DNA from 3 places in the Paenibacillus cisolokensis genome. Region 1 is predicted to be linked to each of the others. Evidence: a T-box and tRNA genes for the amino acid it is inferred to sense, from the RefSeq annotation. Region 1 holds a T-box; the other regions hold tRNA genes.
The links. A T-box is a leader RNA that pairs with one kind of tRNA and senses whether it is charged. The one in region 1 lies ahead of leuS (leucine--tRNA ligase), so its partner is inferred to be a tRNA-Leu.
Positions count from the first base shown of each region.

Region 1 (9,999 bases):
CGGTCATACCGGTCGCCAGTTTGCCCGCCAAAGAAACAGTGCACCCGGACGGCTCGTACGGTTCGGTGATCGGTCGGAGCTTGCATTATTCCCACTATTCAGATGAAATAAGTGGAGGTATGTCCGTCGTCGTCACCTTGCAGCAAAGTCAGCCCAAAGCCTATGTGACGTTCTTTTATCAAACGAAAGCCGATTTTACCGGAGATTTCGAGGTCCTCCCGGATACGATCAACTACCGGGATACGTTCCGCCTCGTACCGAAAGATTTCCGGCTGAACGGCTGCGCCTACCAATACCATTACTATAAAATCGAACGAAACGGCACGTTTACGACGCCGCGGGTGATGGGCCAGACGGCGGAAACGGTCTATTCCATCGGCAACTATCCATGGATTATCGGGGTCGGGCAGCATCTGGTCTATATGAAAATCAAAACGACGTGCGGAGAAAGCGACTGGATCGGACCTAAGCCGCTTGTTGTGAAAGGGCCTGCTACCAACAGTCCGCCGCAGTTTAAAATCGGTTTCGTGCATCCCGATCGGCCGACCCAGCCGGTTTATGAAGTGGTGGAAGGAACGGTACTGGACCTGATGGTCATCTTTGACGATTCCGTGCCGACGCCGTACGATCCGGACGGCGACACGTTGTATTTTAACGGTTTCGATCTGGAGAGAGGCACGCCTTTCATCCAATCCTTGCGATCGAAAGGGGTTCATTCCGATGTCGGCATCCACCAGATTACGATGGACAGCGTCGGCTACCATTCCGTATCGGGGACGATGCGCGACGAGTTCGGACTGACGTCCTCGGCTTCGACCTATATCCGGGTCGTACCGAAAAATCCGGTTCCGATCGCCACATGTCCGGCCGAAGTCGTCGAGAACAGGCAGGTGCCGCCGTCGGCTTTCGATAGCGGCAGAAGCTACAGCCCTGTGGGGCGGACCATCGACCATAGCCGCGATGAGTGGACGAACCGCCGTACGGTATATTCCAACGGGACAAGCAAAGATATCGTCGTGCAAGTGTCGCTGCACGTTTACGATTCCTTCGGTTTGAAATCGCTTGAACCGGCGACTTGCGACATCGTCGTGAAGCCGGACATACCGCCGGTCGCCAGGCTTGACGTTCCGCCGGTCGCGGTGCGCCAGACCGCCTACGATATCGTCAACAAATCGTATTCACCCGACGGCGATCCGATCGTCCAAGCCGAATACCGCTACAAGTACGACCGCAACAACAACGGTTTCGGGGACGACGAGTGGGTCAGCCTTCCCGGCAGTCTGCAAAAGGCTGTTTTCCGGCCGGCAAAGGTCGGGAAATATTTGTTCCATCTGAAGGTGACGGAAGCTTACGGCAAATGGGGGGACACTTCCGAAATTGCCGAAACCGAGCTTACGATGGACGTCGTGAACAATGCACCGGAAGTTTCTTTCGATATGGAAGGGAAATATCCGCAACCGAATCTGAACCTGTACACGACTGTAACGCCTCAAACGATGATGGGGTGGCCTGTCTATGTGACCAACGAAGCGCGGCAAGTCTATAACAAAAACAATCTATGGGAAGTGAAAAACGGTTGGCTCGCAAGCGGCGAGGGTCGGAACTTCGGGCAGCAGGAAAATAACATTTACCATGTAGAGGATCCGAACCGAACTGCCGGTGAATATTGGACCTCGCTTGGGGTAACGAACAACGGTTTCGGCACCAACCGGCTGTCGCCCTGGCGCAGCGCTTCGTCCTTTGATTTGCGCTTAAACCATCCGGTTGTGGGTCCGAACGGGTATTTGATGGAGTTCGAACCTTACGACTACAGAAATGATTTGCCTAAAATCCGATCGAACAAAAAATACATTTTCTTTGATCATAAGGATTCCATTGACTTCAGTATCAAAAAGACGACGATTTACGCATTGGATCCGAAAAAGCTGTCGCCTGCCGAGATGTATGTGGAAGATTTTCGCGTCAAGTACCGCTATCAAAACGGGTCTCCGTTTGTTTATACGATCGCGATACCGGAAGGATTACATACGCAATGGGAAATGGCCGGGCAATATCTGTACACCTTTAATTTTAAAGACAGCAAGTACGAGGCAGTCGTATATGATATTTTCACCGGCAATGAAATCCGAAGAAAAACGTTTCCGGACGACTTGGGGAGATCTTTCCAATGGGGGGTTTGGAAAATCAGTCATGCCAGCGGTCCGAATGTTTACTTAAGGCGCAACATCGGAACCAACGTGGCCGGAGAAGCCCATGCGGAATGGATTTTGATGACGCCCGAGTTGGAGTTGATCGATAAACCGTCCTGGAAAGTGCCGGCCATCCGATCCTACAATTGGGTCGTAGAAGGCAATCCTTACGTATCCATCCAGCCGTTCTTTACCGATCCGACAGGAGCGATTTACGCTTATGAGGGGGTAAGAATTCTGAATGGCAGCTACTACTACTGGGATCTGAATGTGACCAAATACAATCCCGATTTAAGTCTGGCATGGAGAACGTATCTCACGGCTCCTGCCGAAGCGGGATATCCGAACAGGGCGTCGGCAGGCGGGTTTTCTTCGATGTTTCAGCTCGACCAGTTTAACAGTCTTATGATCAATCCGTTGAAGGGCGAGTTGCTGGCCAAACAATACCGCACCTATTGGGACGGATGGATTCCGCTTTCTTCCGAAGTGATCAATGTGATCGACCTTTCCAACGGAACGATCAAAGGGCGGCTTAGCGAATCGGCTGGCGACGATATGGAGAAGTATCACTACAGCACGCCGGACCGGACGAAAATGACGGTCGACTGGCAAGGGGAAATTTCGAAGGCGGACAGAAGCTTTACGACGACAATTGACGGATATCGAACCGGATTTTTAAACGACTACAACTGCGGCAGATACAATAATGTGCTCGATACGGCCGGGCAACTTGTCGCCTCGTTCGGCAGCAGCAACTGCTACAATTACGACGAACAAATTTTCGGCGAATATTTCGGCGACGGTGTTTATGTTTACATGACAGAACCCAGGAACCAGAACGATTCGAAATATTATTTGAATGTGGCGGTCGGAACGCCGACAACGACGCAGCCGCTGTTTCGTTCCTTTACGAACGGCCAGTTTTATTCCCCTTCATCGATTAATGGCGACGTCGAAATGCTCTTTTCCTTCCGAATGGAAAATGCCGATTACGATTCGGAGTGGCTCGGTCTTTCGTTCCGGATGCAGGATTCGCGCAACCGTTACGCGGCAGAAACGGACGGAAAGAACATTCGGATTGCCAAGTATGTAAACGGGACCCGCACTGTGCTCAAGACGATGAGCTATCCTTTGCAGAGCAAGCGGGACTATACGTTCAAGCTCCGCATCATCGGCGCGGAAATGCAGCTTTTTCTTGACGGGGCGCCGTTGTTTACGGTTAGCGACAGCGCTTTTTCCGGAGGGCGGTACGGGTATTTTGCGGACAAATCTTTCGTTTCGTTCGGCCCGCTGGCGTACCGGGCGCTGCAGCTGAAGGACGAATGGTCGCACAGCTACGCGATCTGGGACCCTGTGACGGCCAAGGCGGAAGTGCGCTACGGCAACATCCGCTTCGAAGATCCCGAGAACGATCCGATGTCCGGCGCATACGAGTGGACGATACAGCATACGGTCCGGTTCATCAACAATCAGGGAGTGTCCGCCCTGCACAACCGGTCGTTCGCTTCCGAGCAGCTTGTTTTCGATAAAGTGGGCGACTATGTCGTTCGGTTGCAGGCGCGGGACGATCCGCATCCGGACTACCGGCATCCGTCGAACGTATTCGGGCAATACCGGAAGTTGTCCGATCCGTTTACCCGCAAGGTGACCGTACACCGGAGACCGGTATCCTTATTTAGCGTCGAGCAAAATTCGTCCGGCAAACTGGTATGGCACGACAGCAGCTACGATCCGGACCGGTATGAAAGTCCGAGCCGCTATTCGAATGAAAATACCGGCATCGACTATTTGCATACGCGCGGGATTATGGAGAGGAAGTATTATTACCGGACGCCGGGCGGGAATTATGTAACCGGCAAACTCATGTCCCCGCAGGAGATCGGACGCTATGAAATCGGGATGGCGGTCAAGGACGAGTACGGCGCCTGGTCGGATTACACGGTCGTCTATCTGGACGTCGGCCGGCTCTCGCCGCCGAATACGCCGCCGGTCCCCGGATTTACGGCCAGCGCCGTCAATACGTACAGGGGAGTGCCGGTAACGTTCAATTCGACCGCTTATGATCTGGAGGATGGCGGAAGAGAAAATTTGCCGCATGAATATTACATCCGCGCCGCGGGAAGCGGCGGCGGAGCAGACATGCTGCACAGCACGTCGCGCACGTCATGGACGAAAACGTTCGGCAGCGTCGGAAGCTTCGTTGTCCGGCAAATTGTCGAAGATTCGGCCGGCGCATCGGCGCAGTACGAAATGCAGATTCAAATCCATAACCGGAAGCCTGCCGCCACCGTCGTTCAGCCGTCCAGCTCCGATCCGTCCAAACCGACGCGCTTCGATACGCTGAGGCCGACGTTCCGCTGGACATTCGTCGATCTGGACGGAGACGAGCAGCAAAAATATCAGCTGCGCATTTATCGGCTCGGCGGCGAGCTGGTGGCGGATACGTACACGAGGGGCGGCAGCGCGCTGCAATTCGTCCCGACGCAAAATTTGCCCGAGGGCGCGACGCTCTATGTAAATGTGCGGGCGCATGACGGATACGAATGGAGCGATTGGAGCGGGCCGAAATATTTCTATATTGAAACGAACCGCCCGCCGGCCGCCGATTTCGACTGGATGCCGAAGCCGGTCTGGGAGGGCGACACGCTCACCCTGATCGATCTTTCGTCCGATCCGGACGGGGACGAGCTGACATATAACTGGAACATCCGCGATCCGGGAGGCACCGTATCGACGTTTACGGCCGTACCGGTCATTCCGAACGCCAAGCCCGGCAGCTATCTCGTTACGCTGACCGTGTCCGACGGACAACTGCAGCATAGCGTGTCCAAGACGGTGACCGTTCTGCCGCTGACGCTTGTCGGGGATGTCCGGCATACCGCGGAATGGGAGGCGATTCACCGGAAAGCGGGGCATGAAGTGACCAATCATCCGAAAGACTTCTATGCCGGCGAAATTTTGCTCGTCAGCGCGGTAACTTCCGCGGCTCCGGTCGCCCGCGTCGATGCCGAGCTGAAGGCCAAAGGGCTGGACGGCAAACTGCTGGAGACGGCGGCGCGGCTCCAATCGTCCGGCGATCCGACTGTCTATAACGGCGAGCTGTACAATGTCAAATGGAGTTCGCTAACGGAGGGGCTGGACAAAGGGACATACAACGTCGTCTTTACTGTCCGTTACCAGAACGGCGTCGTCAAGACGGCGACCGTGCCGATTCGCATTATCGGCAGCGTATACAGCGAGGTCGGCGTTCACCGCCGGCAGTAGGCCGGAAGGCGCGGCGGATTTCAGGAGATGCAGCGCCCCCTCCAGGAACGGCAGCGGCAATGGCATACGGCTGGTATGCCTTGACAGCGCTATGGCGCTTCTTTATAATCGTAGTATCTGTTTGCATAGCTTCATAGTTGGCGCAGAAGAGGAGCAGTAGTATCGTTGCAGCGCGGCTCAGAGAGCCGGCGGTAGGTGCAAGCCGGACCCGCGGACGACGCGAACTCGCCTTGGAGCCGCATGCGAAGCCGGTTATTCCGTCCGATGAGATGGAGTATGTCCGGTCCAAGCATGCCGTGACCCGCGTTAAGGGCGAAGAGTGAGCCGGGGCGAAGCATGTCCCCGCGCTAACTAGGGTGGTACCACGGAAGCCAAGCCTTCCGTCCCTAGCGACGAACGCTACGGACGGAAGGCTTTTTGCTTGTTTTGAACGATTAGAAGGAGGAACCCGTTTCATGAGCCAACAGCAGCATCAAGGCTATAACCCGCTCGTCATCGAACCGAAGTGGCAGCGGTATTGGGAAGAGAACAAGACGTTCCGTACCGGCGAAGACAAGTCCAAGCCGAAATTTTACGCGCTCGACATGTTCCCGTATCCGTCGGGGGCCGGACTGCATGTCGGGCATCCGGAAGGCTATACGGCTACTGACATCGTCGCCCGCTACAAGCGGATGCGGGGCTACAACGTGCTTCATCCGATGGGCTGGGACGCCTTCGGCCTGCCGGCGGAGCAGCATGCGCTCGATACCGGGCAGCATCCCCGCGACATTACGGTGAAAAATATTAACAACTTCCGCCGCCAGATCAAATCGCTCGGCTTCTCGTACGATTGGGACCGCGAATTCAGCACGACCGATCCGGATTATTACAAGTGGACGCAGTGGATTTTTATCCAGTTGTACAAAAAAGGGCTCGCCTATGTAGCGGAAGTTCCCGTCAACTGGTGCGAAGCGCTCGGAACCGTGCTGGCCAACGAGGAAGTGATCGACGGTCGAAGCGAGCGGGGCAACCATCCGGTCGTGCGCAAGCCGATGCGTCAATGGATGCTCAAAATTACCGAATACGCCGAACGTCTGCTGGAAGACCTGGAAGAGCTCGACTGGCCCGAAAGCATCAAAGATATGCAGCGCAACTGGATCGGCAAATCCGTCGGCGCGGAGGCGGTTTTCGCCATCGACGGGCATGACGCTTCGCTCGTTATCTTCACGACCCGCCCGGATACGCTGTTCGGGGCGACTTACTGCGTAGTGGCGCCGGAGCACGAGCTGGTGGACGTCATCGTCACCGACGAGCAGCGCGACGCGGTAAACGCCTATCGCGAAGCGGCCGCCCGCAAGAGCGATCTCGAGCGGACCGATCTGGCCAAGGACAAGACGGGCGTCTTCACCGGCGCTTACGCGATTAACCCGGTAAGCGGCGCGAAAGTGCCGATCTGGGTCGCCGACTACGTCCTTGCCGGTTACGGGACGGGCGCCATCATGGCGGTGCCGGGCCACGACCAGCGGGACTGGGAGTTTGCGCGCAAGTTCGGCCTGCCGATCGTGGAAGTCGTGCAAGGCGGGGACATCGAGAAGGAAGCGTTCGTCGGGGACGGCCCTCATGTCAACTCCGATTTCCTGAACGGACTAAACAACGCGGAAGCGATCGACGCCATGATCAAGCATCTGGAGGAAACCGGCAAAGGCAGCCGCAAAGTGTCGTACCGGCTGCGCGACTGGCTGTTCAGCCGCCAGCGCTATTGGGGCGAGCCGATTCCGATCCTTCATCTGGAAGACGGCACGATGAAGACCGTTCCGGAGGATCAACTGCCGCTGCTGCTGCCGGACGTCGACCAAATCCGGCCGTCCGGCACGGGCGAATCGCCGCTCGCGGTCGTTACCGACTGGGTGGAAACGGTCGATCCGGAAACCGGCATGAAGGCGCGCCGCGAAACGAATACGATGCCGCAATGGGCGGGCAGCTGCTGGTATTACTTGCGGTTTATCGATCCGCATAACGACAAGGAAATTTGCTCGAAGGAGAAGCAGCGGGAATGGCTGCCGGTCGACCTGTACATCGGCGGCGCCGAGCATGCGGTGCTCCATCTGCTGTACGCCCGCTTCTGGCATAAAGTGCTGTACGATCTCGGCGTCGTCGAGACGAAGGAGCCGTTCCGGAAGCTGGTCAATCAGGGCATGATTCTCGGCACGAACAACGAGAAGATGAGCAAGTCGCGCGGCAACGTCATCAATCCCGACGACATTGTCAATGAATACGGCGCAGACACGCTGCGGATGTATGAAATGTTCATGGGGCCGCTGGAAGCGACGAAGCCGTGGAGCACCAACGGCGTGGAAGGCACGTTCCGTTTCCTGAGCAGGGTATGGCGCCTGTTCGTGGACGAGAACGGCGAGCTGAACGGCAAAATCGCCGATGGGGAAGGCAGCGACGCGTTCAAGCGGACGTGGCACCGGACAATTAAAAAAGTGACCGAAGATATCGAAAATCTTCGCTTCAATACGGCGATCAGCCAGCTCATGATTTTTGTGAACGAAGCCTACAAGGCGGATGAGCTGCCCCGCAAGGCGATGGAAAACTTCGTACAGATGCTTTCGCCGTTCGCGCCGCATATTGCCGAAGAGCTGTGGGAGAAGCTTGGCCATAAGGAGACGATTACGTACGAGCCGTGGCCGACTTACGACGAAGCCTGGACGGTCGACCAGGAAGTGGAGATTGTCGTGCAGGTGAACGGCAAAATTGCTGAGCGGCTGTCGATACCCGCGGATACCGACACGTCCGAAATGGAGCGCATCGCGCTCGATTTGGACAAAATCAAGGAAATGATCGAAGGCAAAACGATCCGTAAAGTGATCGCGGTCAAAGGCAAGCTTGTCAATATTGTCGCCAATTAGGAAAGCATCCTAAAGAGGTGAGCGGTCAGAACGCCCGGCGTTCGTTACAGACCGTTCACCTCTTCGCCATAGAAGGAGAAGCCGATACTTTCCATATCTTCCCTGAACTTGGCATGCGTCGTCCGGATCACCTGCCCGAAAACGCCGTCAAGCTCGCGTTCCATAAGCTGAAGTGCTTCTGCCGTAATGCCGCCGGGAACGGCGACCCGCTGCTGAATTTGCTCTGGCGTCATGCCGCCTGCGGTAAGCAGCTCGCCCGTGCCGCGCAGCATGGCGGTGGCGACGGCGAGCGCCTGCTCGCGGTCGATGCCGGTCTCTTCGACGGCGGCGTCTACGAAGCATTGCAGCACGTAGGAGATGAAAGCCGGGCCGCAGCTTGACAGATCGGACACGATGCGCGTATAGCGTTCGTCGATGTGCAGAGGCACGCTAATAAAGCCGAGCAGGTTCTCCAGCCGCGCACGGTCTTCGTCCGTCGTACGGGTGCCGTAGATGCACAGCGACGCTCCGCTTCGCACACGGTTCGTTATGCTTGGAATCACTTTGGCGATTTTGCTCGGCAGCTGGTCCTCCAGCACTTTTATCATGACGGGGCTTGTTATCGACACGAAGAGTTGTTCCGGGGCCGCGACGGAACGCAACTCGTCGATGACCGTTTTGAATTCATGCGGCTTTACGCACAAAAAAACGATGTCTCGTCCAATCGCCGCTTCGGCATTAGAGGTGACGGCTTTGAGGCCGGGGTAACAAGCCGCAAGCCGTGCCGCTTTGGCATAGGTGCGGTTGCTGGCCGCGATTTGTCCGGGAGTCAGCGCGCCTGACGAAACGAAAGCTTCGATCAGCAGGCTGCCCATGCTCCCCGTCCCGATGAATCCGACATTCATGACGATCCCTCCTTGCGGCGCTAAGCGGCGCGACCGGCACCGGGGCCGTTTTCGCGCCTCTCATACTACTTTATGCATGCCGGCCCGTTCATCATGACGACGAATCCGCAATGTCTGACGAAATTGTTGCGAAGGAGCGTGTCGCTATGAATGCCATGAAATGGAATGATCGGAAAATCAGGTTTGCCGCCGCCGCAGCGCTGCTGCTCATTGCGGGTGCGCTGCTGATCGGAGCAATGACGAAGACCAAAGGGGAGGAGCCGGCCGGCTGGATCCGGCTTGACGCGCCGTTGGCGGCGGCGCTTGCGGAAGCGGAGAGTGACGACGGCAAAGCGGGCGAACGATCTGCGGCTGCCGCCGGGGGCTTGTCGCCCGGGCAGCCGGACAGCGCCGCCGGCCAGCGGGAGACCGGTAACGACGGAGCGGCTGAGGAGACTGCGGCGGGAGGCAGTATGGAACCCGCGGCCGCAACGGCAACACCGAAAGCGGGCGTTCCGGAGCGAAACGACCGGCCGGCCGATCCGACCGCTGCGGGGAATGCCGATCCGGGTGCCGCCGGCGCAACCGGCAGCGCCGGATCGGGAGCCGACAACGGCGAACCGGCAGGCGGTCGCGACGGCAGAATCGATATTAATCGGGCGACGGTGACGGAGCTTGACGCGCTTCCGGGAATCGGTCCGGCCAAGGCGCAAGCGATCGTGGCGGATCGGGAGGCTAACGGGCCGTTCCGTTCCGTGGACGATTTGTTGCGGGTAAAAGGAATTGGCCCGA
Region 1 covers NZ_JBCNFP010000063.1:50,053-60,051, forward strand. The annotation lists gene ABEV74_RS11330 (PKD domain-containing protein) at 1-5,453, shown strand, start outside; T-box leader at 5,588-5,844, shown strand; gene leuS (leucine--tRNA ligase) at 5,909-8,344, shown strand; gene comER (late competence protein ComER) at 8,389-9,228, opposite strand; gene ABEV74_RS11345 (ComEA family DNA-binding protein) at 9,375-9,999, shown strand, end outside.

Region 2 (9,999 bases), on a different contig from region 1:
GTTGGATCTATGCACGATCGTGAACAAACCTGCTATAAACCTGGTCGGTATCAGTTACTGCGGGCCGTTCTCGACGCTTCCGGACGAGGCGATCCGTTTGCAGACCGAGTTTATCGCCCGAAAACACGAGCTCGGCTCCGCAATCAAGTCGCCCGCGCTCTACAGCCCATATTTCGGCAACGAGGTATTCGCCACCTATTGGGCCTGCTATGAAACGCGCCGTTTGGAAGTTGTCCCGCCGGGCATGGTGCAGTTTACCATCCCGGAGCATCGCTATGCGATGACTACTTGCACCAATAAACGAATCGGAGAAGCCTACGACCAGTTGTTCATATGGATGAAAGAGATGAAGCTGGAAAAGCTGGAGAATGCCGTTTCGATCGAAGTATTCTATATCGACGAGCATCTGGAAGAAGTGCCGGTTGAATTGTATATTCCAATCAAGTGATCGATGAAGAAGTCCGGGCCGTCCAAGCGGACGCCCGAAGGGGAGAAGTTATGAATAACGGTACGATTCATATTATCGATGCGTTTACCGCCGAGCCTTTCAAAGGAAACCCGGCAGCTGTTTGTTTTACGGAGAAGCCGCTTGACGACGAGCGAATGCAGCTTATTGCGGCGGAGATGAATTTGTCGGAGACGGCGTTTCTCGTTCCGGCAGGGGACCATTATTCGCTTCGCTGGTTTATGCCGAAAGCGGAAGTGGAGCTTTGCGGTCACGCGACGCTGGCCGCCGCCCACTTCCTGTGGGAAACCGGACAACTGGAAGGCAAGGCGGCAGCGCGCTTCAGCACGTTGAGCGGCATGCTGACCGCCGTGCGGGACGGCAAGGGGATCATGCTCGATTTTCCTTCCGAACCGGTTACGCCGGACAAGGCGCCGGACGAATTGATTGAAGCGCTCGGCTTGATTCCGCGCTTTACGGGACGCAACCGGATGGATTATCTCATAGAGGTGGAAAGCGAGCGCGCGGTGCGCGAATTGAAGCCGGACAGCGCCCTGCTGAGTGCGTTGACGGCGCGGGGCGTCGTCGTGACAGCGCGGGCCGATGCGGGGACCGGTTACGATTTCGTCTCCCGGGCGTTCTACCCGGCATTGGGCGTGCCCGAAGATCCCGTTACGGGTTCCGCCCATTGCGCGCTGACCCCTTATTGGTCCAAGCGGCTTAGGCGAACGGAGATGACCGCTTATCAGGCGTCGAGCCGCGGAGGATTTTTGCGCGTCATCGACGCGGGCGACAGAGTGAAGCTGATCGGGGAAGCGGTCACAGTGCTGAAAGGCGAGCTCGCGCTTGACGCGGGGCGGAACTAGCCGACCGCAAGTATTGCAGGGAATTGTCGGGAGGCGAGTAACGGTATGGTATTCAAACTGCCCCGCGAAGAGAAAGAGGCGCTAATCGAGCGTATCAGGCTCTATTTTGAAGAAGAAAGGTCGGAGACGATCGGCCGGCTGGCTGCCGAGCAGCTGCTCGACTGGATGCTCGGCGAGATCGGTCCGTACGCGTACAACCAGGGTGTGGAAGACGCGCGCGTATTGATCGCGGAACGCAGCCAGTCGCTGGACGACGAGCTGTATGCGCTCAAGCGGATCAAGCCGGCGCAAAGGCGATAAGGCGGGCGCCGCTTGAAGGCGGCGTCTCGAACGAACGGCAACAGGGACGGCGGCGTAAGCGAACAACAAGTTGCCGGCAGCGGCGGGGGTACTTTTTCTCGCGGCAAAGTCTTATAATATATGAAGGAACGGGTTGCAGCACAGCGTTTGATTTCACGATAGCCAAGCCCGAAGCCCGGACTCAAGCTTACGAAGTAACTTTGCTCCGCAAAGTCTAAGCTTATGCTTACGAAGCGACTTTTCTTCGAAAAGTCTAAGCTTATGCTTATGAAGTGACTTTTCTTCGAAAAGTCTAAGCTTATCCTTACGAAGTGACTTTTCTTCGAAAAGTCTAAGCTTATCCTTACGAAGTGACTTTGCTCCGCAAAGTCTAAGCTTATCCTTACGAAGTGACTTTGCTCCGCAAAGTCTAAGCTTATGCTTACGAAGCGACTTTTCTTCGAAAAGTCTTTAGGAGGTCAGCTTTTGAACATCCTGCAAGCGTTGTTTTTTCCGCCGGAGCAGCCCGGCGGGGTGTCGTCCATGGTTCCGTACATCCGGGAGCGGTTCAATAAGGCAGGCTGGAAGATGGATTTGTTCTCTTTGCCCAAGCGGGTCAGAGGAAAAGGGCATGAGGAAATTGCATTCGAAACGTTCGATGCGGCCGCTTTTGCCGGCGATCCGGTCGTCGACAAATATATGCAGACGTTTCGCGACTATTTGTGGTGGACACGGCTGCGTATCCAGCAAAATTACGACCTCATTCATGCCCATCATCCGATCGCCGCGCTATCCATGAAACGGCTTTTTCCCGATACGCCGCTGGCGGTGACGATCCACTCCAGCTACGAACGCGAGCTGATTTTGAACGGCAAAATCCGCGAAGGCGATGCCGCGCACCGGTTTTTGACGTCGCTCTATGGCGAGCTGGAGGCGAAGGCCGACCGGCTGCTGACCGTTTCCCATTCGTTCCGCTCGTACCTGGCTCCTTACGTACAGGATGCTGAGCGCATTCAGGTCATCCCGAACGGCTTCGACGAAAGACGGTTCAAGCCGGTTGCGCATGAGAACGAAGTGCCGCAGCTCATTACCGTTTGCCGTCTCGTTCCCGCCAAAGGGCTCGACGTTTTGCTGCATGCCTGCGCCAAGCTGAAGAGCCAGGGGCATCCGTTCATGCTCCATATTATCGGCGACGGACCGATTCGCAAAGAGTTGGAGCAGCTCGCGGTGTCGCTCGGTCTGTACGACGATATTATTTTTTACGGTTATATGCTGCACCCCGAACAATTCATGCCGTTCTTCGATGTATTCGTGCTTCCCTCCCGGGCGGAAGCGTTCGGTTCGGTATTTGCCGAGGCGGCGCTTTGTTGGCTGGCGCTCGTCGGAACGAATGTCGGGGGGATAGCGGAGCAAATTACGGATGGCGAGAACGGACTGCTCGTTCCGCCCGACGATCCCGACGCGTTATGCGAAGCGCTGGTGAAGGTCGTTACCGATCCGGCCTTCCGCTATAATCTGGCGCGCTCGGCATGGGAAAGAGCGAAGAAAGAATATTCGCTGCAACGCGTTATTAACCAGCTGAAGCAGGTGTACGCGGAGATGAAGCCCGGTTCCTGACACCGGGTTTTCCGGGCCATTCGTTTGCCGGACCGCTTCCAGGGGCGTCTCTTGGGCGACTAGTTGCGCCCGGGAGGCGTCCCTTTCGCTTCCGTCCGTTGCCGGATGATCAAGGCAAGCCACCCGAGGCTGAAGAGGCCGAACAGCGGATAGAGGGTGGACAATAGCGGCTCGAAGCCGATCCGGCTGGCAAAAAAGCAGATCAGGAGAATGATCGCCGTCAGCAAGTTGCGCGGCCATTTCAGCCGTTCCTGCAACTGCAGCGACAGGCCGTAGATGTCGGCGATCAAGGTCGTGAAAATTTCCGCGAAGATCAAAGCGGTATAAATCCATTGCAAGCCCTGGCCCAGCCCGCGGGCAATGCCGCCCATCGGGATGGCGAATTGCTGAACGCCGGGCATATGCATCGACAAGGCGATATGGCCGGCGAGCAGCATAAAGCCGATCCCGATTCCGCCAATCCAGGCCCCCGCCACAATCGTCTTCCGGTCGCCGATCTGGGCGCCGAGCGGCACGAGAACGGCTTGAGACATCGACAAGTTGAAGGCGGCGTACAGAAAAGGCGCAGCCCAGGCTGCCCACGGCGACAGATCGGTCTTGATCGTCAACCATCGGCTCGAGCCGGGGGATGCGATTGCGTCGGCCAGGACGATCACGGTAAACAGCAGCATAAGCGGTACGACAATGGTGTTGACGGTCAGTATCGATTTCATGCCTTTGCGCAGCAGCACATAACAGCCGGCTATCGTAATGAGCAGTCCAGAGACATACGAGATGTTCCAATGCTCGTAAAAGATCGATCCGGCTCCCGCCATCATGACGGCAATGACCCCGAGCAGAATGACCATCATAAAAAGGCTGACGAGGCGGCCGGCCCGCTCGCCGAACAGCGCTTTGTTCAAATCCTCGTAAGACTTGGCCTGAATTTCTCCCGCGAGCACCATCATTTTGGTGCCGAGCCAGATAAACAGCAGCGTCGCCACCGCAATGGTGAACGTCCCCCAATGTCCGAAACGGGTGAAAAACTGCAAAATTTCCTGCCCTGTCGCAAACCCGGCGCCGACGATCGTGCCGATATAGGTAAATGCGATTTGCAATACTTTGCCCGTCCTTTTCATTTCCCGCCCCCGCTTTCGAAAGCCTTGTACTATACAAGGTATGTCCGTGAATGGACGGGCATGACAAGCCGGCATTTTCGGGCTTCTGCTCCGCGCTTGCGAAAGTTCCGCCGGCTGTGGTAATGTAACGAATAAGATTTTGTGTGGAGGGGTCATATGGAGACGCTCAAGAAGAGAATTTTACAGGAGGCGTCGGTCATCAGCAGCGATGTGTTGAGACTGGATGCGCTGCTGAATCATCAGGTCGATCCGGTATTGACGACGGAGATGGGGCAGCAATTTGCCCGGCTTTATGAGGGGGAGAAGATCACGAAGGTTGTCACGCTGGAATCGTCCGGCATTCCGATCGCCTTCGCGACCGCTCAGGCGCTTGGCGTTCCGCTGCTGTTCGCGCGCCGGAAGAAGACGCTCATCGCCGATCCGGAATCGTATTGCGAACGGGTACCCTCTTTTACGCAAGGCATCGTGACCGACATTATGGTGTCCAAAAAGTTTCTTCACGATGGGGACCGGGTATTGTTCATTGACGACATCATTGCAAACGGAGACGCGGCCCGGGGGCTCATTAAAATTATTAAACGCTCCGGCGCCGAGCTGGCAGGAATCGGGGTCGTCATCGAAAAGACGTTCCAATCCGGCGCGAGAACATTGCGCGAACAAGGAATCCGAGTCGATTCGCTGGTCAAAATCGCCTCGCTCGACAACGGAACCATCACGTTTGCCTGAACGGGCGGCGGCTGATCGATCTTTCGCTGCCGGATCATTTCCTTTATAATATAAAGTAAGTAGAGGGGAGGCGCACAAAATGGCTATTGCAAACCGCGAGTTTTTTGAGTCCAAACTGTCGGATGCCAAAATTCACTTCGAGCGTGCGCTGGATTGCAAGCACACCGAATTCGACGATTTGTACCCTTATATGATCGAGCATCCGCAGTTCTTCTGGTATAAGCGTTACGTAGCCTGGTCCGAGCTGCTGACGGTCGTCAAGCTTTGCGAAGAGCTTGGCATCGAATGGCGGCACCAGTTTACGGACAAGCAGGCGGAGTATGTTTCGAATCGCGTCATGTCTTCCCGCGTGCTGGACGAATGGTATGAAACGAACGACACGAAGGAGCATGTCGGCTGATTCGCGCACAGACTCCCAAAATGCAACACTTCGACCATGCTGCCGCTGACCGGCAGCGTAAATCGCGACAGTCCCCCATATCGCAAGCGTCAGGCGCGATGTGGGGGCCTTTTGCCAATGGGGATGCATTTACAAGATGGAGGAAGAGCATGGTTAGCGAAGAGCAGTTGGATCGGTTCAGGCAAAGCGGCGAAACGGTTCGGGTCGTTCGGGACGGCATCGAGAGCAACGATGTGCTCGGCATCGTGGTGGCCTGGGACGACGAGTCGGTCGTCATCCGCAAACCAAACCGCCGTGTCGTCAAAGTGAGCAGACGCTATATTTATCAGCCGGCTTCCGAAAAACGGGCGAATCCTTTTGACGAATGAGCCGTATAAGGAAAGAGGGCGTGAAAGCGAGGAGGGATTGCGATGAAATGTCCGGTTTGTGAAGATGTGCGCATGCGCGAAGTCGAGAAAAACGGCGTCATGATCGACGTATGCCCGGATTGCAAGGGCGTGTGGCTGGACCGGGGAGAGCTGGACAAGCTGATGCGCGGCGTGCACGAGCTGCAGGAAGAGATCGGGCGAATGGAGCAGGAGCCGTACGATCGGCCTCCGCAAGCGGCTCCGGGAGCGGCGCCACACGCTCCGTACGGCGGTCCGCCCCCAGGCTACGGCCCCCAGCAGGGGTATGGGACGCCCCAGCAAGGATACGGTTACGATCAACGCGGCCATCATTACGGACACGGCAAATCGAAATACGACAAGCACGGTTATCCGTATAAAAAGAAAAAAAGCGTGCTCGATGTCCTCGGCGATCTGTTCGACTAGAGAAAAAAAACGCGAGAAGCCTTGTCAAATCAAGGCGTTTCGCGGTTTTTTCATGTTTGGCCTAGGAGGAGACGAACCGATCGATTCAAATGGCCCACAAGTATAGGGAGGCGATAGGGTCCGTTCCAGTTCCAGCAATTTTGTTTTCATGTCCAGGCCGCCCCGGTAACCGGTAAGCGCTCCGTTTTTGCCGATGACGCGATGACAAGGTACGGTAATTAAAACGGGGTTTGCCCCGATTGCGGCGCCTACTGCGCGAACCGAAGCCGGTTTCTGAATGTGCAGCGCGATATCGGAATAAGATCGGGTTTGTCCGTACGGAATCTGGCGAAGTGCGTTCCATACCGCTTCTTGAAAGGGAGTTCCCCGTAAAACAACCGGAAACGAAAAGGATTGGCGTGTTGCTTGCAAATATTCGACGATCTCAGTCGAGTAGGGACGCAGCGATTCGTCATCCCGAACCAGCGTTCTGCCTGGATAACGGGCGGATGCCCAATCTTTCAGTTCCTCGAACGGCTGGTTATTTGAACCGACGAAGCAAAGCCCGCCTTCCGTCATGGCGAGATGCAGCTTCCATTCCTCATGAGCAAGTAACGACCAGTAGATGAATCCGTTGTCCGGTGCCATTCATTCATCGCCTCCTTTACAGGTTAGCGTGCTGCTTATGCCTTTTGCGGTAGCTTTCCGGGGTATAGCCGGTCATTTTTTTGAACAGCGTAATAAAGTAGGGCGTATTCGGCAAACCTACGCATTCGCCGACTTCTGCGACCGTTTTATCGGTGCGTCTCAACAAGTCCTTGGCGTTATCGATGCGGAATTGTTGAATGAAGGCTGCGGGCGTCATTCCTTTCACCTTTTTGAATGTACGGTGCAGGTGATACGGCGTACCGTGGCAAATGTTTGCAAGATGTTCCAGCTTTAAATTTTCGCCATAGTTCCGTTCGATGTACTCCGTTACGACGGCAATCCATTCTTCATCCGGCAATCGCTGTCCTGTCGGTTTGCACCGTTTGCAAGGGCGATATCGGGTTAGCGCTTGTTCGGCCGAATAATAAATGCCGATGTTTTCTCTTTTCGGCGGTTTTGATTTGCAGGACGGATAACAGAAAATGCCTGTCGATTTGACAGCATAATAAAATTGGCCGTTGTAAGAAGCGTCATTATTGAGGATCGCTTGCCACTGCTCGTCTGTTGCAGGTGCAGGCTCTTGCATATTCGTTCGCCTCCGATAACAAGTATACCCCATGCAGGCCGATTATGCGCGCATTTTGGAATGAAAAAGCAAGATAACGAAATCGATGAATCATTTTGCCTGATATTCGCTTCGGGAACATGGCGGTAATTTGCTCATACCCGGATTCCAATAGCGGCAACGTTTTCGACCAGTTCCTTCCACTCCCGGATCATCCGGTTCAAATATGCCTGACCTTCTTCCGTCAGATGATAATATTTTCGGGCCGGGCCGTTCGGAGACTCGATTTTCGTTATGCTGGCATATCCGCTGGCATTCAGCCGACGCAATATGGTGTAGATCGTCCCTTCGTAAACATCCGGGAACGATAGCCGGACCGATTTCATCAATTCATAGCCTACTATTCCATGATCAATAGCGATTTTTTTCGCCTGGGCAAACAAAAAAGCTCGTAAATCGCCGCAAGGACAATTTTACGAGCAGTTCATGTGAATATGGTGCGGTCGAGAGGACTTGAACCTCCACGGCTGTTACACCACTAGAACCTGAATCTAGCGCGTCTGCCAATTCCGCCACGACCGCAGATGACTCGCTTCCGTGTGGGAAGTAATGATGTCAACAGAAATAATATATCACAAATAAAAGTAGCGAGTCAAGCATTAATTTGAATAAATAATTTCTTTTTGCCGTCATCAAACGGTCGACGCCAGTTCGCCTTGCTGGATTTGATACATCTGATAGTACTTGCCGCGCCGTTTCATCAGCGTGTCGTGATCGCCGCGCTCGACAATTTCGCCCCGGTCCAGCACCAAGATCAGATCGGCGCTCTTGATGGTCGACAGCCGGTGGGCGATGACGAACGTCGTGCGGCCTTTTTTGACCACTTCAAGCGCGTTCTGAATGACCGCTTCCGTCTCCGTATCGATATTCGAGGTCGCTTCATCAAGAATGAGAATGGCCGGGTCGAACGCCAGCGCGCGGGCGAACGAGATCAGCTGCCGCTGACCGGCGGACAGCGTTCCGCCTTTCTCGATAACCGGCTCGTCGATTCCTTTGGGAAGCTGGCCGAGCAGCCGGTCCGCGCCTACGTCACGCAGCGCTTTCTCCACCTGTTCCCGGGAGATCGAAGGGTCGTTCAGCGAGACGTTGGACGCAATCGTCCCCGTGAACAAGAACGGGTCCTGCAGCACGATGCCCATATGCCGGCGCATCGTCTGCCGCGGCATGTCGCGGATGTCGACGCCGTCGATCTTGATGCTGCCGCTTTCGACGTCGTAGAAACGGAAGAGCAGGTTGAGGATGGAGCTCTTGCCGGAGCCCGTATGACCGACCAGCGCAACCGTCTGACCTTGCTTCGCTTCGAACGAAATGCCTTTCAGCACATATTCGTCCTCTTTGTATGCGAACCAGACGTTTTCGAATTTCACGTTGCCTTTATAGCGCGCCATTACCTGATCGGATACGTCTTCACCCGGTTCGTCCATCAGCACGAATACACGCTCCGCGGATACCAGCGCCGTCTCCAGATTGGGCAGCTGATTCACGATGCCGACAATCGGATTGAACAGACGGTTCAAATAATCGACGAACGCGTACAGCACGCCAAGCGTCACGGCATCTTGCGGCCCGCTTATCGAAACGCCTCCGAAATACCAGATCAAGGAGACAAATGCGATATTCCGGATGACGCCGACCAGATTGTGGCCGGTCAGCGCATTCAGACTAAGCAGCCGGTTTTTGAAGTCGAACAGCTTGTTGTTGAACGTCTCGAGCTCCTCTTCCATCATCCGTTCCTTGCGGAAAGCTTTAATGACCGGGATGCCCTGAATCGACTCGTTGATTCTGCCGTTAATTTCGCTGATCGTCGAGCGAATGGTATGGTTGTACCGTTTGGCGGCTTTGCCGTAAATATAGATCCAGACGACCAATACCGGGATAATGAACAGGCATATGGCCGCGAGCCGGACATCGAGGATGAACAAAGCCGCAAATATTCCCGCCATATAGACCGTGCCCGTAAAAAAGTTCGCCAATACCGTCACGTACAGCTCGCGAATCGTTTCCGTATCGTTCGTAATCCGCGAGACGACCTTTCCGGCCGGAAGATTGTCGAAATAGCGGATCGGCAGCCGGTTCATCTGGCCGAAAACATCGATGCGCAATTTGCGGATAATGCGGTTGGCCGCAGCCTGCAAATAGTACCGCTGTCCGTAGGAAAATACCGCCGAAACGAGAATCAGCCCGAAATAAATCCAGCACAGACGGAGAATGCCGCTGAACTCGGGAAGAAAGAAGCGCAGCAGCTCTTGCCGGCTTAATTTCTGCGCGGGGTAGACCGCCGTCTCCGCGCCTGCCGCGATGGCGACGCTGCCGTCGGCCGTTACGCTCCGCGCTCCGTCGGCCGCGATGGGCTGCCCGATGAAATAATAATCGCGTCCCACCTGCAGAATCCGAGCTTCAGGGCCGCGACGTTCGCCGTCGGCAAAGCGGTCTTCCCGTTTGTACAGGGCGCCGTCATACGCTACCGCGTAGGCTCCCGCCGAT
Region 2 covers NZ_JBCNFP010000052.1:12,735-22,733, forward strand. The annotation lists gene ABEV74_RS08860 (GyrI-like domain-containing protein) at 1-448, shown strand, start outside; gene ABEV74_RS08865 (PhzF family phenazine biosynthesis protein) at 499-1,311, shown strand; gene ABEV74_RS08870 (DUF2164 domain-containing protein) at 1,357-1,611, shown strand; gene ABEV74_RS08875 (glycosyltransferase family 4 protein) at 2,077-3,207, shown strand; gene ABEV74_RS08880 (YkvI family membrane protein) at 3,267-4,325, opposite strand; gene ABEV74_RS08885 (xanthine phosphoribosyltransferase) at 4,482-5,051, shown strand; gene ABEV74_RS08890 (hypothetical protein) at 5,131-5,451, shown strand; gene ABEV74_RS08895 (hypothetical protein) at 5,601-5,819, shown strand; gene ABEV74_RS08900 (TFIIB-type zinc ribbon-containing protein) at 5,862-6,263, shown strand; gene ABEV74_RS08905 (methylated-DNA--[protein]-cysteine S-methyltransferase) at 6,288-6,890, opposite strand; gene ABEV74_RS08910 (bifunctional transcriptional activator/DNA repair enzyme AdaA) at 6,907-7,476, opposite strand; gene ABEV74_RS08915 (PadR family transcriptional regulator) at 7,611-7,898, opposite strand; tRNA gene ABEV74_RS08920 (tRNA-Leu) at 7,951-8,037, opposite strand; gene ABEV74_RS08925 (ABC transporter ATP-binding protein) at 8,148-9,999, opposite strand, start outside.
Region 2: it encodes a tRNA-Leu, which carries the amino acid that the T-box ahead of leuS (leucine--tRNA ligase) is inferred to sense. The anticodon was not compared.

Region 3 (9,999 bases), on a different contig from region 1:
ACAGCTTGTCGAGAAATTCCAGCGATTCCGGGCTGCCGTAACGAATGCGCAGCTTGATCATCAGCTCAGCCAGCCCCATCGTGCCGAGACCGATGCGGCGCTCGTTCTTCTGATTCCGCTCGTTCTCCGGGAAATGGTACGGCGTCTTGTCGATGACGTTGTCCAGGAAGCGCACCGACCAGCGCGTCACTTTGGACAGTTCGTCCCAAGCGACGTCATCGGCTGCTTCATCGTAGAACTTCGACAGGTTCATCGCCGACAGATTGCAGACGCCCCAAGCCGGCAGCCCCTGCTCGCCGCACGGATTCGTACAGATGATCGGATTGAAGTACCAGCTGTTCGACATCTGATTGTAATATTCCATGAACACGACGCCCGGCTCGGCCGATTTCCACGCCGATTCGATGATCGTATGCCAGATGTCGCGGGCGCGAACCGTCTTGTAGTGCACGATCTTCTTGCCGCGCTGGCGCCACTTCTCCAGATCGCCGTCCCACAGCTCGTCGTACTCGGGATCCTGCGTATCGGGGAAGACGAGATCCCAGTCCAGATCCTCCTTGACCGCGCGCATGAACGCGTTGCTGACGCATACCGACAGGTTGGCGTTGGTCACTTGTCCCATCGTCTGCTTAACCGTAATGAAGTCGTGCAGATCGGGATGCCAGTCGTTAATCATCAGCATAAGCGCGCCACGCCGGCTCCCGCCCTGCTCGATCAGGCCGGTCGTATAGCTGAACAGGCCGCCCCACGATACCGCACCGCTCGAGGAACCGTTCACGCCTGCGACGATCGCCCGGCGGGGACGCAAGGACGACAGATTGATGCCGACGCCGCCGCCGCGGGCCATAATCTCGGTCATCTCCGTCAACGTCTTCATAATGCCGCCCCGGCTGTCATGCGGCGAAGGGATGACGTAGCAGTTGAACAGTGTCAACTCTTCGCTGGCTCCCGCGCCCGCCGCAATCCGGCCGCCCGGCACGAGCTTCCAGTCGTCGAGAATATAGCGGAACTTCTCGCGCCATTCCTTCCGCTTCACTTCCGTTTCTTCCACCGATGCCATCGCCGCCGCCAGGCGGTCCCACATTTCTTCCGGCGTTTTCTCTATCGTAAGCGTCAGTTTGTCGACCGATGACTGTACGATTTCCCCGCTGCGCGTCCGAACCGTCACCGTCTGGCCTTCGCGCGCGATGACTTCGCCCACTTCCTTCGCCGGGAATTTCGGGTCGTCTTTCGTCAGCACGAGGACCACGTCGCCGACCTTCGTCTGGTTCGTATCCGCGTTTTTCCATGCATAACGGTCCAAAAAGATTTTTTCGCTCAGCCCTTCAAGCCGGCTCTTCCGCGTCGCCATTTCCACTAGCGAACCGCCTCCCATTTGTCAAGCTAATTACCATATCTTTTTAACGGCATTGTATGAATTTGGCACCATATATTGTGTGCGTTTCTCATTATACTATACTATATATTGATCTTCATATGGATTTTTCGGGATTTTCGCCCATCAACCCCATTCTCCCCCTCTCTAGCTTCCATTTGCTTGTCCGCACTCTTTTTTTAACGAATTCTTATGAATCGCCTCCGGAAAGGCCATACTGGAAACATGATGAAACGACACTTGAAAGGAGCGCTAGCCTAGACATGTTTCCTCCACCTCCCTCCGCCCCGCGGTCCGACGATACCTATGTCGTCCGCAAACTGCATCCGCTCGTCGATTTGCGCTGCGAACGTTCCTGGTTCGAGGAGCTTCAGTCGCGGCTTGAGAAGAACGGCCCCTGGGACGACTGGGGGCTGTACCAGCTGGCGCTCGAGGCGGAGCAATCAAAACGTGTCGCCGATTTCGACGAGCTGCAATGTCTGCGCTGCCTGCCGGCTTTCGAACCGATGGAGCATCAGGTGGCAACGGCCCGCAAAGTGCTGCACGAAATGGGCGGCCGCGCCATTCTCGCCGATGAGGTCGGGTTGGGCAAGACGATCGAGGCGGGACTCGTGCTGAAAGAATATATGGTGCGCGGACTGGTGAAGCGGGCGCTCATTCTGGTGCCGGCCTCCCTCGTCCTGCAGTGGGTGCGGGAGCTGAATCAGAAGTTCGGCATTCCGGCCGTCGCCCAGAAGCGGGCGTACTCCTGGGAGTACGACATCGTCGTCGCCTCGATGGATACGGCGAAGCGCGAGCCCCATCGCGATACGCTGCTCGGCCAGGATTACGATATGCTCATTATCGACGAGGCACATAAGCTGAAAAACAAAAAGACGAGCAACTATCAGTTCGTCATTCAGCTTCGCAAAAAATATTGCCTGCTGCTGACGGCCACTCCGGTTCAGAACGATCTGGACGAGCTCTACAATTTGATCACGCTGCTCAAACCGGGCCAGCTTGGCGGACAAAGCGAATTCGCAGCCAATTTCGTGCTCGGCAAGCGGCTGCCGAAAAATGAGGACCAGCTGCAGGAGACGCTCTCCTCGGTGATGATTCGGAACCGGCGCAGCGAGGGTAATATTCATTTTACAAAGCGCTTTGTCAAAAATGTGCCGCTTCTGCTCTCGCAGGAGGAACAGGCGCTCTACGACGCGGTCACCCGGTTTGTCCGGGAGCGGTACGAAGAGAGCGGCGGCGACTTGTCCAGCATGCTGTCGCTTGTCACGCTGCAGCGCGAAGTATGCTCGAGCCGCGACGCCGTGTTCGTCACGCTGGTCAATCTGTTCAAGAAGACCGCCGAGGATTCGCCGATACGGGCGAAAATATGGGAGCTGGTGGAAGTGATCCGCCAAATCAAGGCGAACACCAAGGCCGAGAAGGCGCTTGAGCTTGTGAAAGAAATGAACGATAAAGTGATTATTTTCACCGAATACCGGGCGACGCAGGAAGCGCTGCTGCAATTTTTCCGGACGCACGGCCTGACCGCCGTGCCGTACCGGGGCGGCATGAACCGGGGCAAAAAAGACTGGATGATGGACCTGTTCCGGGGCAAGGCGCAAGTGCTGATCGCCACCGAAGCGGGCGGCGAGGGCATCAATCTGCAGTTTTGCAACCATATTATCAATTTCGATCTGCCGTGGAACCCGATGCGGGTCGAGCAGCGGATCGGACGGATTCACCGTCTCGGCCAGACGAAGGACGTTAAAATCTACAACCTGTGCACGCTCGGCACGATCGAAGAGCATATCGTCCACCTGCTTCACGAGAAAATCAATCTGTTCGAGATGGTCATCGGCGACCTGGATCATATTCTCGAACGGTTCGAGCAGGACGATCAATCGCTTGAGCACAAGCTTGCCCGCCTCATGCTGGAATCGGACAACAGCCGCGATTTGCGCGCGGGCATCGATTCGCTCGGCTCGTCGCTGAACCGGATTCGCGGCGAAGTCCAGGTAGCGGAGCGGTCCGGCGACGCTCCCCCCCTCCTTGGGCCGGAGCGGAAAGCCGGGCGGAAGGTGGAGGAAAGATCGTGAACGAGAAGCAAATTCACCGGTTCGTCCAACGTTATCTGGATGCGACCGGCTGCCACATTATCGAAAAATCGCCGGCCCACTTCACGGTCAAGCTGTCGCCTGAAGCCGACCGTATCCTGACGAACCGTCCCTACTACTGGAGCTTCGTAGACCGTACCGGCGCGGAGCCCGAGACGATGACGTTCCGATTCATTACGGACAAGTCGAAATATGAAACGAACGCCAATGCCGCACCGGCGGACCATGCGGGCCGCTCCGTCATGGATGCGGCGGCCGACGCCGCAATGGCGCGTTCCCTCGGCTTCGTGCACGGCTCGCCCGCGGCGCCGGCGCGCGTCCCCGAGGAAGTGCTTCACTTCGGCTCGCAGCGGCTGGAGCAAATTTTTGGCGCCGCCCGGGCGGGAGGCCGCTTCGTCTGTCTGTTCCAGGAGCCGGAGCGGCGCAGCCGCCACCCGCTGGAATCGACGCCTTACACCGCATGGCTAGGCGTCAATATGAAGGTCGAATTCGCTTCCGACCGGAAGCGGGAAGAGATTCATTCGTTCGGCGTTTCGCTCGCGACCGGCCAATTCGTTGAACGGTTCCATGAACGGCTCGTCAATCTGCGGATGACGCCGCGCCTGCCTCCGAACATTCATCTGGCGAAGAACGGATTGACGCTCGGCAAGGCGCTGGCCGCGATTGAAGGCTCGCTGGAGAAGAAACTGCGCGGTTACGATTACGAATGGGCCAAAGAAGCTTCGCAGCGGCTGAAAGAGGAACTGGCGCAGGTCGCGCATTACTACGAACCGCTGATCGCCGGCGCCGAGGAGGAGTCAAAGGCGGCGATCGCCGAACAGTACGAGCGGCGGAAGGAAGAAATCCGCTGGCAGTACGAGCCGAGAGTGACGGCATCCGTCATAAATTGCGGTATCTTTCATCTGGAAGGGATCGGATAAGTCCACATTAGACGTTTTCCTGCGCAATCCGGCAAAAATAGAACGTCGATGCGGCAGCCGGACGTGACAGGTTCCTACACTCTTTTCCCTGCTTGTCCGCTACAATGGACGGTACATCGTCCGTCACGACGAAAAAACGGGAGGATGAACGAGCCTTGAGTCAAACGATGCGCAAATGGGTGCCCGCCTATGCGGCCGCCCTTATCTTTCTCGCCGCCGCAGGATCGATGCCGCCGGCCGCAAGCGCGGCCAGACCGGCAACGCTGCATGAACAGGTAAGCCAATGGATCGAGGCTTTGTCCGCCGAAAGCGGCTACGAATTGTGGAAATCGGCCGCTTATAGCATCTCGCCGCTCGGTCCCGGCACACACAGCTGGTACGTAACCGTCAAGAACGGTCCGGCAATTACCGGCTATCTGATTGTGGAAGCGACGGACCGCGAAGCGGAACCGTACCGTCTTGTCGAGTACGGCTCCGGCCCCCATCCGCTGTTCGATTCCGCTGTTCTTCGACACGGAATGAGCAAGGAAGGAATCGGCCGCTATAAGGCCGTACCGCTTTATTATCATCCTTTGCTGGCGGTCTGGCATATTACGAAGCCGGATGGCGCCGTTCTGTACGCCGATGCGATGAGCGGGGAAACGCTGCCGATCGACGACAAGCTGCTGGGCAAAGCCGTGAGCGAAGCGGGCGAGCCGAACGGCGTTTCCGCCGCAGCGTCGATCGGAACGGCGACGATCGAAACGGTAAAAGATACCGCCATCGACAAGCCCCGACCGGCCTGGGAGGTGTCCGTCCGCCGCAACGCTTCTTTCGAAAGGTACGACCGGATGCCCTGGCTGACCGGATCGCCGCTGGCGGCAAGTGAACGGCATCTGCTGCCCGCAATGCTGGACAAGCGCGCGGAAATCCGGTACACCGCAGAGCTGTACCGGAATACGACCCGCTTCGTATGGGCTGTCGTCGGTTACGACCAATGGTCCGACGGCACGACCGAACATACTTACATTACGCTTGAAGGCGAAGGAACGCGAAACGTCTTATTTGACCTGCTTCTGTCTGAAGGGGAATTTTACCGATAATTTGTCCTTGAACGAACGCCAACGCCGATTGTTCCACCACATCGCGATCGATGCCGGCGCCATTCCGAACCAGCGCACATGCCACGGCTCTCTTGCCGACCTGGCTTCGGACCGGCTCCGGCGTCTTTCTTCCTTGGGCGTTTCGATATATTGCACGAATCGTTCCGTTATATATTTGATATACTCATCTGCATCCGCCATCGTTAATGCCTCCCTTTTCCTTCGTAAATTTCCCGTTTCCCATAATTCTATTGTGCCCGCCCGGCGCCTTCTCCAAACGAACAAACTCTCGCACGTATGGACTTCCTTGCCGCTGCGCACAATATTTAGAAAACGATCCCGGTCCTTCACAGGAGGTTATGACATTATCGATGAATCGTTCCTCGTTTCGCCGGTTCCTTGCATGCGTTAGCGCAATATTTATCGCTCAGATGATTGCGGCCCTGTCTGTTCATCCGGCCTATGCTTCCGATCCCCCCTCCTACAAACGGGCGCTTCCGACGGCCGAAGTACTGCTGGACGCCGGACACGGCGGAATTGACGACGGGGCTTCTTACGGCGGCGTGCTGGAAAAAAACATCAATCTCGCGATCGCCAAAAAGGTTTACCTGCTTCTTAACAGCGAAGGCATTCCGACCGTGCTGAATCGGACCGGCGATTACGCCTTGAGCGACGACAACCGCTGGCATGCGAGCCGCTCGCGGCACCGGCGCGATCTGAGCCAAAGAAGACAGCTTACGGATGAAATCAACGTGCAAATACTCGTCAGCCTGCACGTCAACGCCGGCAGAAACAAAAACAAACGCGGTCCGCTCGTGCTTCACCAGGACAACGAGGAAAGCGTCAAGCTAGCAACATGCATCCAGGAGGCGCTCAACCGGCAGCAGGGCACGCATGCGAAGCCGAAGCTCGGCAAGCCGTTCTATCTGCTTAACAGCGTCAAGCGTCCGGCCGTCATCGTGGAGATGGGCTTTATCACCAATGCCGAAGACCGCGCCATGCTTACCGACCCGCAGCAGCAAACGGCGATCGCCCAGGCGATCGTCTCCGGCATTCGCCAGTATCGCGAGCGGGCCGCCAAACAGGACTAAAGACGCAATCCGTCGGGAAAAGCCGGGAGTCCGCGCACGATGTCGGGCAGCTTAACGAAATCGGCTGTCTGCTGCAGTTCCGGCAACGAGCTGCGCAGGACCTTAGATGTGTAAAGTCCCGGAGGGCCGACATGACCGATGACAACGCAATCGCTCCGGGATTGCAGCTGCCGGACCAGCACGTTAACCTGTTTGGCGATATAGGCCGGCTTATACGAATTGTCAAGAAAGACGTTGTTGACGGCATAAGGCACCCCGATTTCGGCCGCCAGCTTCGGAATGACCGAATGTTCCGTCGTCCGGCTGTCGAGAAAGATGAGCCCCCGCTCCTTGCACACCGTCAGAACGATGCGCATGACGCGCTCGTCGGCCGTCGCTTTCGATCCCATATGATTATTCATGCCGATCGCGTGCGGAATATGATCGATCGCCGCTTCCACCCGCCTGCGGATTTCGCTGTCGTCAAGATCCGTCGTAATGGCGCCCGGTCCGAGCCACTCCTTCTTTCCCCGCACCGGCTCCATCGGCATATGGACGATCACATCGTGTCCGAGCCGGTGAGCCTCCTCCGCATCCGCCTTCGAGGTGGGCATAAACGGCATGACGGCGACCGTGAACTTGACCGGCAGTGCCATCATTTCCTTCGTCCCGGACATCCCGTTTCCGAAATCGTCGATCACAAGAGCGATCCGTTTGCGGACGCCGGTTTCCTTGCCGGTTTTGACGCCGGCTGGCGCCGCATCGGCCGGGAAAACAGCGGCGAAGAGCATGAAGGCGGCGCATGCCGCCATAATCGTTGCTTTTCCCCATTTTTGCGCTTTCCGTTTCATCCCGCCATAGCTCCTTTCGGTACCTTGTTTTCCTCCTCATTCTTTGTGTCAGACGGGCAAAATATGTAGCCGCGGTAAGGAGAAATCCGCCAACAGAACGGCAAATATTGACTGAAAATTAGAACTTCGTTCCGTCGCTTGACGTTCCGCCGGAGCGCGTGCTAAGATAACTATCGTGATTGCGATACGATATGCGGTCGTGGCGGAATTGGCAGACGCGCTAGATTCAGGTTCTAGTGGTAGCAATACCGTGGAGGTTCAAGTCCTCTCGACCGCACCATATTGCATCCCAGACGATGACGAACAAGCCTTCAACCTGATCCGCTCCGCTTGACCGGACACTCATGGTTGAAGGTTTTTTTGTTGCAGAAATTCAAAACCGTTTATGCCAAATCGAAAAAAACAATTGACACGATTGAAGATACTGTGGTAACTTGCATTTATATCCATTTGACTTTAACAGAAAGGAGCAGGACTGTCATGAAAGCGATCAACGTATTTATTTCATTAGGGCATCTTCACGATTCGGCCCGCAATTTCATACTCCCTAACGTGACGGCCCTGACTCCGGATCTATCGGATTCGAACAGAGGATAACGCGACCGCTGTTCGTTTCGCGTAAACTCCGAACGAGTATTCAGGCGCATGTCACGGTTCACCGTGGCATGCGCTTTTGCTATGCAGAGCAAAGCACATCGCTTCCGGGCGGTGTGTTTTTTTGTTCGCAAAACGCCCCTGCCGAACCGTTGTCGCAATTCGAGAGAGGAGAGTTTCTGATGATTTCGGTAATGCAAAAACTCGGCTGGTTTTTCAGGCTGGAGTGGAAACGGTACGCGATCGCCATTCCGCTGCTTACGATTGCGGGAATATTGGAGATCATTCCCCCGATGCTTGTCGGCCGTTCGATTGACGCCATTCAGCTGAACGATATGACATGGGAGAAGATCACCGTAACGCTGCTGCAGCTGGCGGGCATTACGATCGGCGTGTACATCATTTCCTATATATGGATATATAAATTGTTCGGCGGTTCGTTCGTGGTGGAACGGATGCTGCGTTCGCGGCTTATGCGCCATTTTCTGAAGATGACGCCGACTTTCTTCGAGAAGAACCGGACGGGCGACTTGATGGCCCGGGCGACGAACGATCTGCAAGCCGTATCGATGACGGCCGGATTCGGCATTCTGACGCTGCTCGATTCGACGCTGTGGATGGCGACGCTGCTGGTGACGATGACCGTGCTGGTCTCATGGAAGCTGACGCTGGCGGCCATTCTGCCGCTGCCTATTATGGCCATTCTGGTCAGCATTTACGGCAAATGGATTCACAAGCGCTTCACGGAAGCGCAAGATGCGTTCGGCGAAATGAACGACGGCGTGCTGGAGACGGTCTCGGGCATCCGGGTCATTCGCGCTTTCACCCAGGAACGGGCTGCGGAGAAGCAGTTCGCCGACGTCACGCAAAACGTGCTGCACAAAAATCTGGCCGTCGTTCGCATCGATGCGCTGTTCGAACCGACGATCAAAGTGCTGGTCGGCGTCAGTTACTTGATCGGCCTCGGTTACGGCGCGTATCTGGTGTTTCACAATGAGTTGACGATCGGCGCGCTGGTCGCCTTTAACGTCTACCTCGGAATGCTGATCTGGCCAATGTTCGCCGTCGGCGAATTAATCAACATCATGCAGCGGGGCAACGCTTCGCTCGACCGGGTCTACGAAACGCTCGGATACAAGCCGGATGTGCCCGAGCCTGAGCGCGAGAATACCGAGCCGGTGGAACGGCCCGGCAGGATCGAATTCCGGAACGTGACGTTCCGCTATCCCTCCTCGTCCGCCGACAATTTGACAGACGTGTCGTTCGTGCTGGAGCCGGGACAGACGCTCGGCATTGCGGGACGGACCGGCAGCGGCAAATCGACACTGATCAAGCAGCTGCTGCGTGAGTATCCGCCCGGCCAGGGCTCGATCACCATTTCCGGCGTGCCCATCGAGCGGATCGATATGGATCGGCTGAAATCGTGGTACGGATATGTGCCGCAGGAGCAGTTTTTGTTCTCCCGGACGGTGAAAAGCAATATTTTGTTCGGTTCCTCCGATGCGACGGACAACGAACTGGATCATGCGCTGGCCATGTCGGCGTTCAAAAAAGATCTTGCGTTTCTGCCGAACGGGCTGGAAACGTTGGTCGGCGAGAAAGGTGTAGCGTTGTCGGGAGGCCAGAAGCAGCGCGTCTCAATCGCAAGATCGCTAATCGCCAATCCGGACATTCTCATACTGGACGACGCGCTATCCGCTGTGGATGCCAGAACCGAGGCGGAAATTATCGCGAATATCCGGTCGACCCGGGCAGGCAAAACGACGTTGATCGCAACCCACCGGCTTTCCGCTATTCAGCACGCCGACCTGATCATCGTGCTGGAAGACGGCCGAATTGTCGAACGGGGAACGCACGATGAATTGATGCGGCTGGGCGGCTGGTACAAGGAACAGTTCGAACGGCAGCAGGTGGAAGCGAAATCCGAAAGCGGGTGACATGAATGAGCATGGAAATGGAACATTATGACCTGGACGCCGACCGTACGACGATCGGCAAAGGCAAGACGGTCATG
Region 3 covers NZ_JBCNFP010000052.1:22,892-32,890, reverse strand. The annotation lists gene ABEV74_RS08970 (adenosylcobalamin-dependent ribonucleoside-diphosphate reductase) at 1-1,351, opposite strand, end outside; gene ABEV74_RS08965 (DEAD/DEAH box helicase) at 1,639-3,450, shown strand; gene ABEV74_RS08960 (YqhG family protein) at 3,447-4,388, shown strand; gene ABEV74_RS08955 (hypothetical protein) at 4,544-5,470, shown strand; gene ABEV74_RS08950 (YqzE family protein) at 5,429-5,671, opposite strand; gene ABEV74_RS08945 (N-acetylmuramoyl-L-alanine amidase family protein) at 5,830-6,561, shown strand; gene ABEV74_RS08940 (divergent polysaccharide deacetylase family protein) at 6,558-7,352, opposite strand; tRNA gene ABEV74_RS08935 (tRNA-Leu) at 7,585-7,671, shown strand; gene ABEV74_RS08930 (ABC transporter ATP-binding protein) at 8,168-9,922, shown strand; gene ABEV74_RS08925 (ABC transporter ATP-binding protein) at 9,934-9,999, shown strand, end outside.
Region 3: it encodes a tRNA-Leu, which carries the amino acid that the T-box ahead of leuS (leucine--tRNA ligase) is inferred to sense. The anticodon was not compared.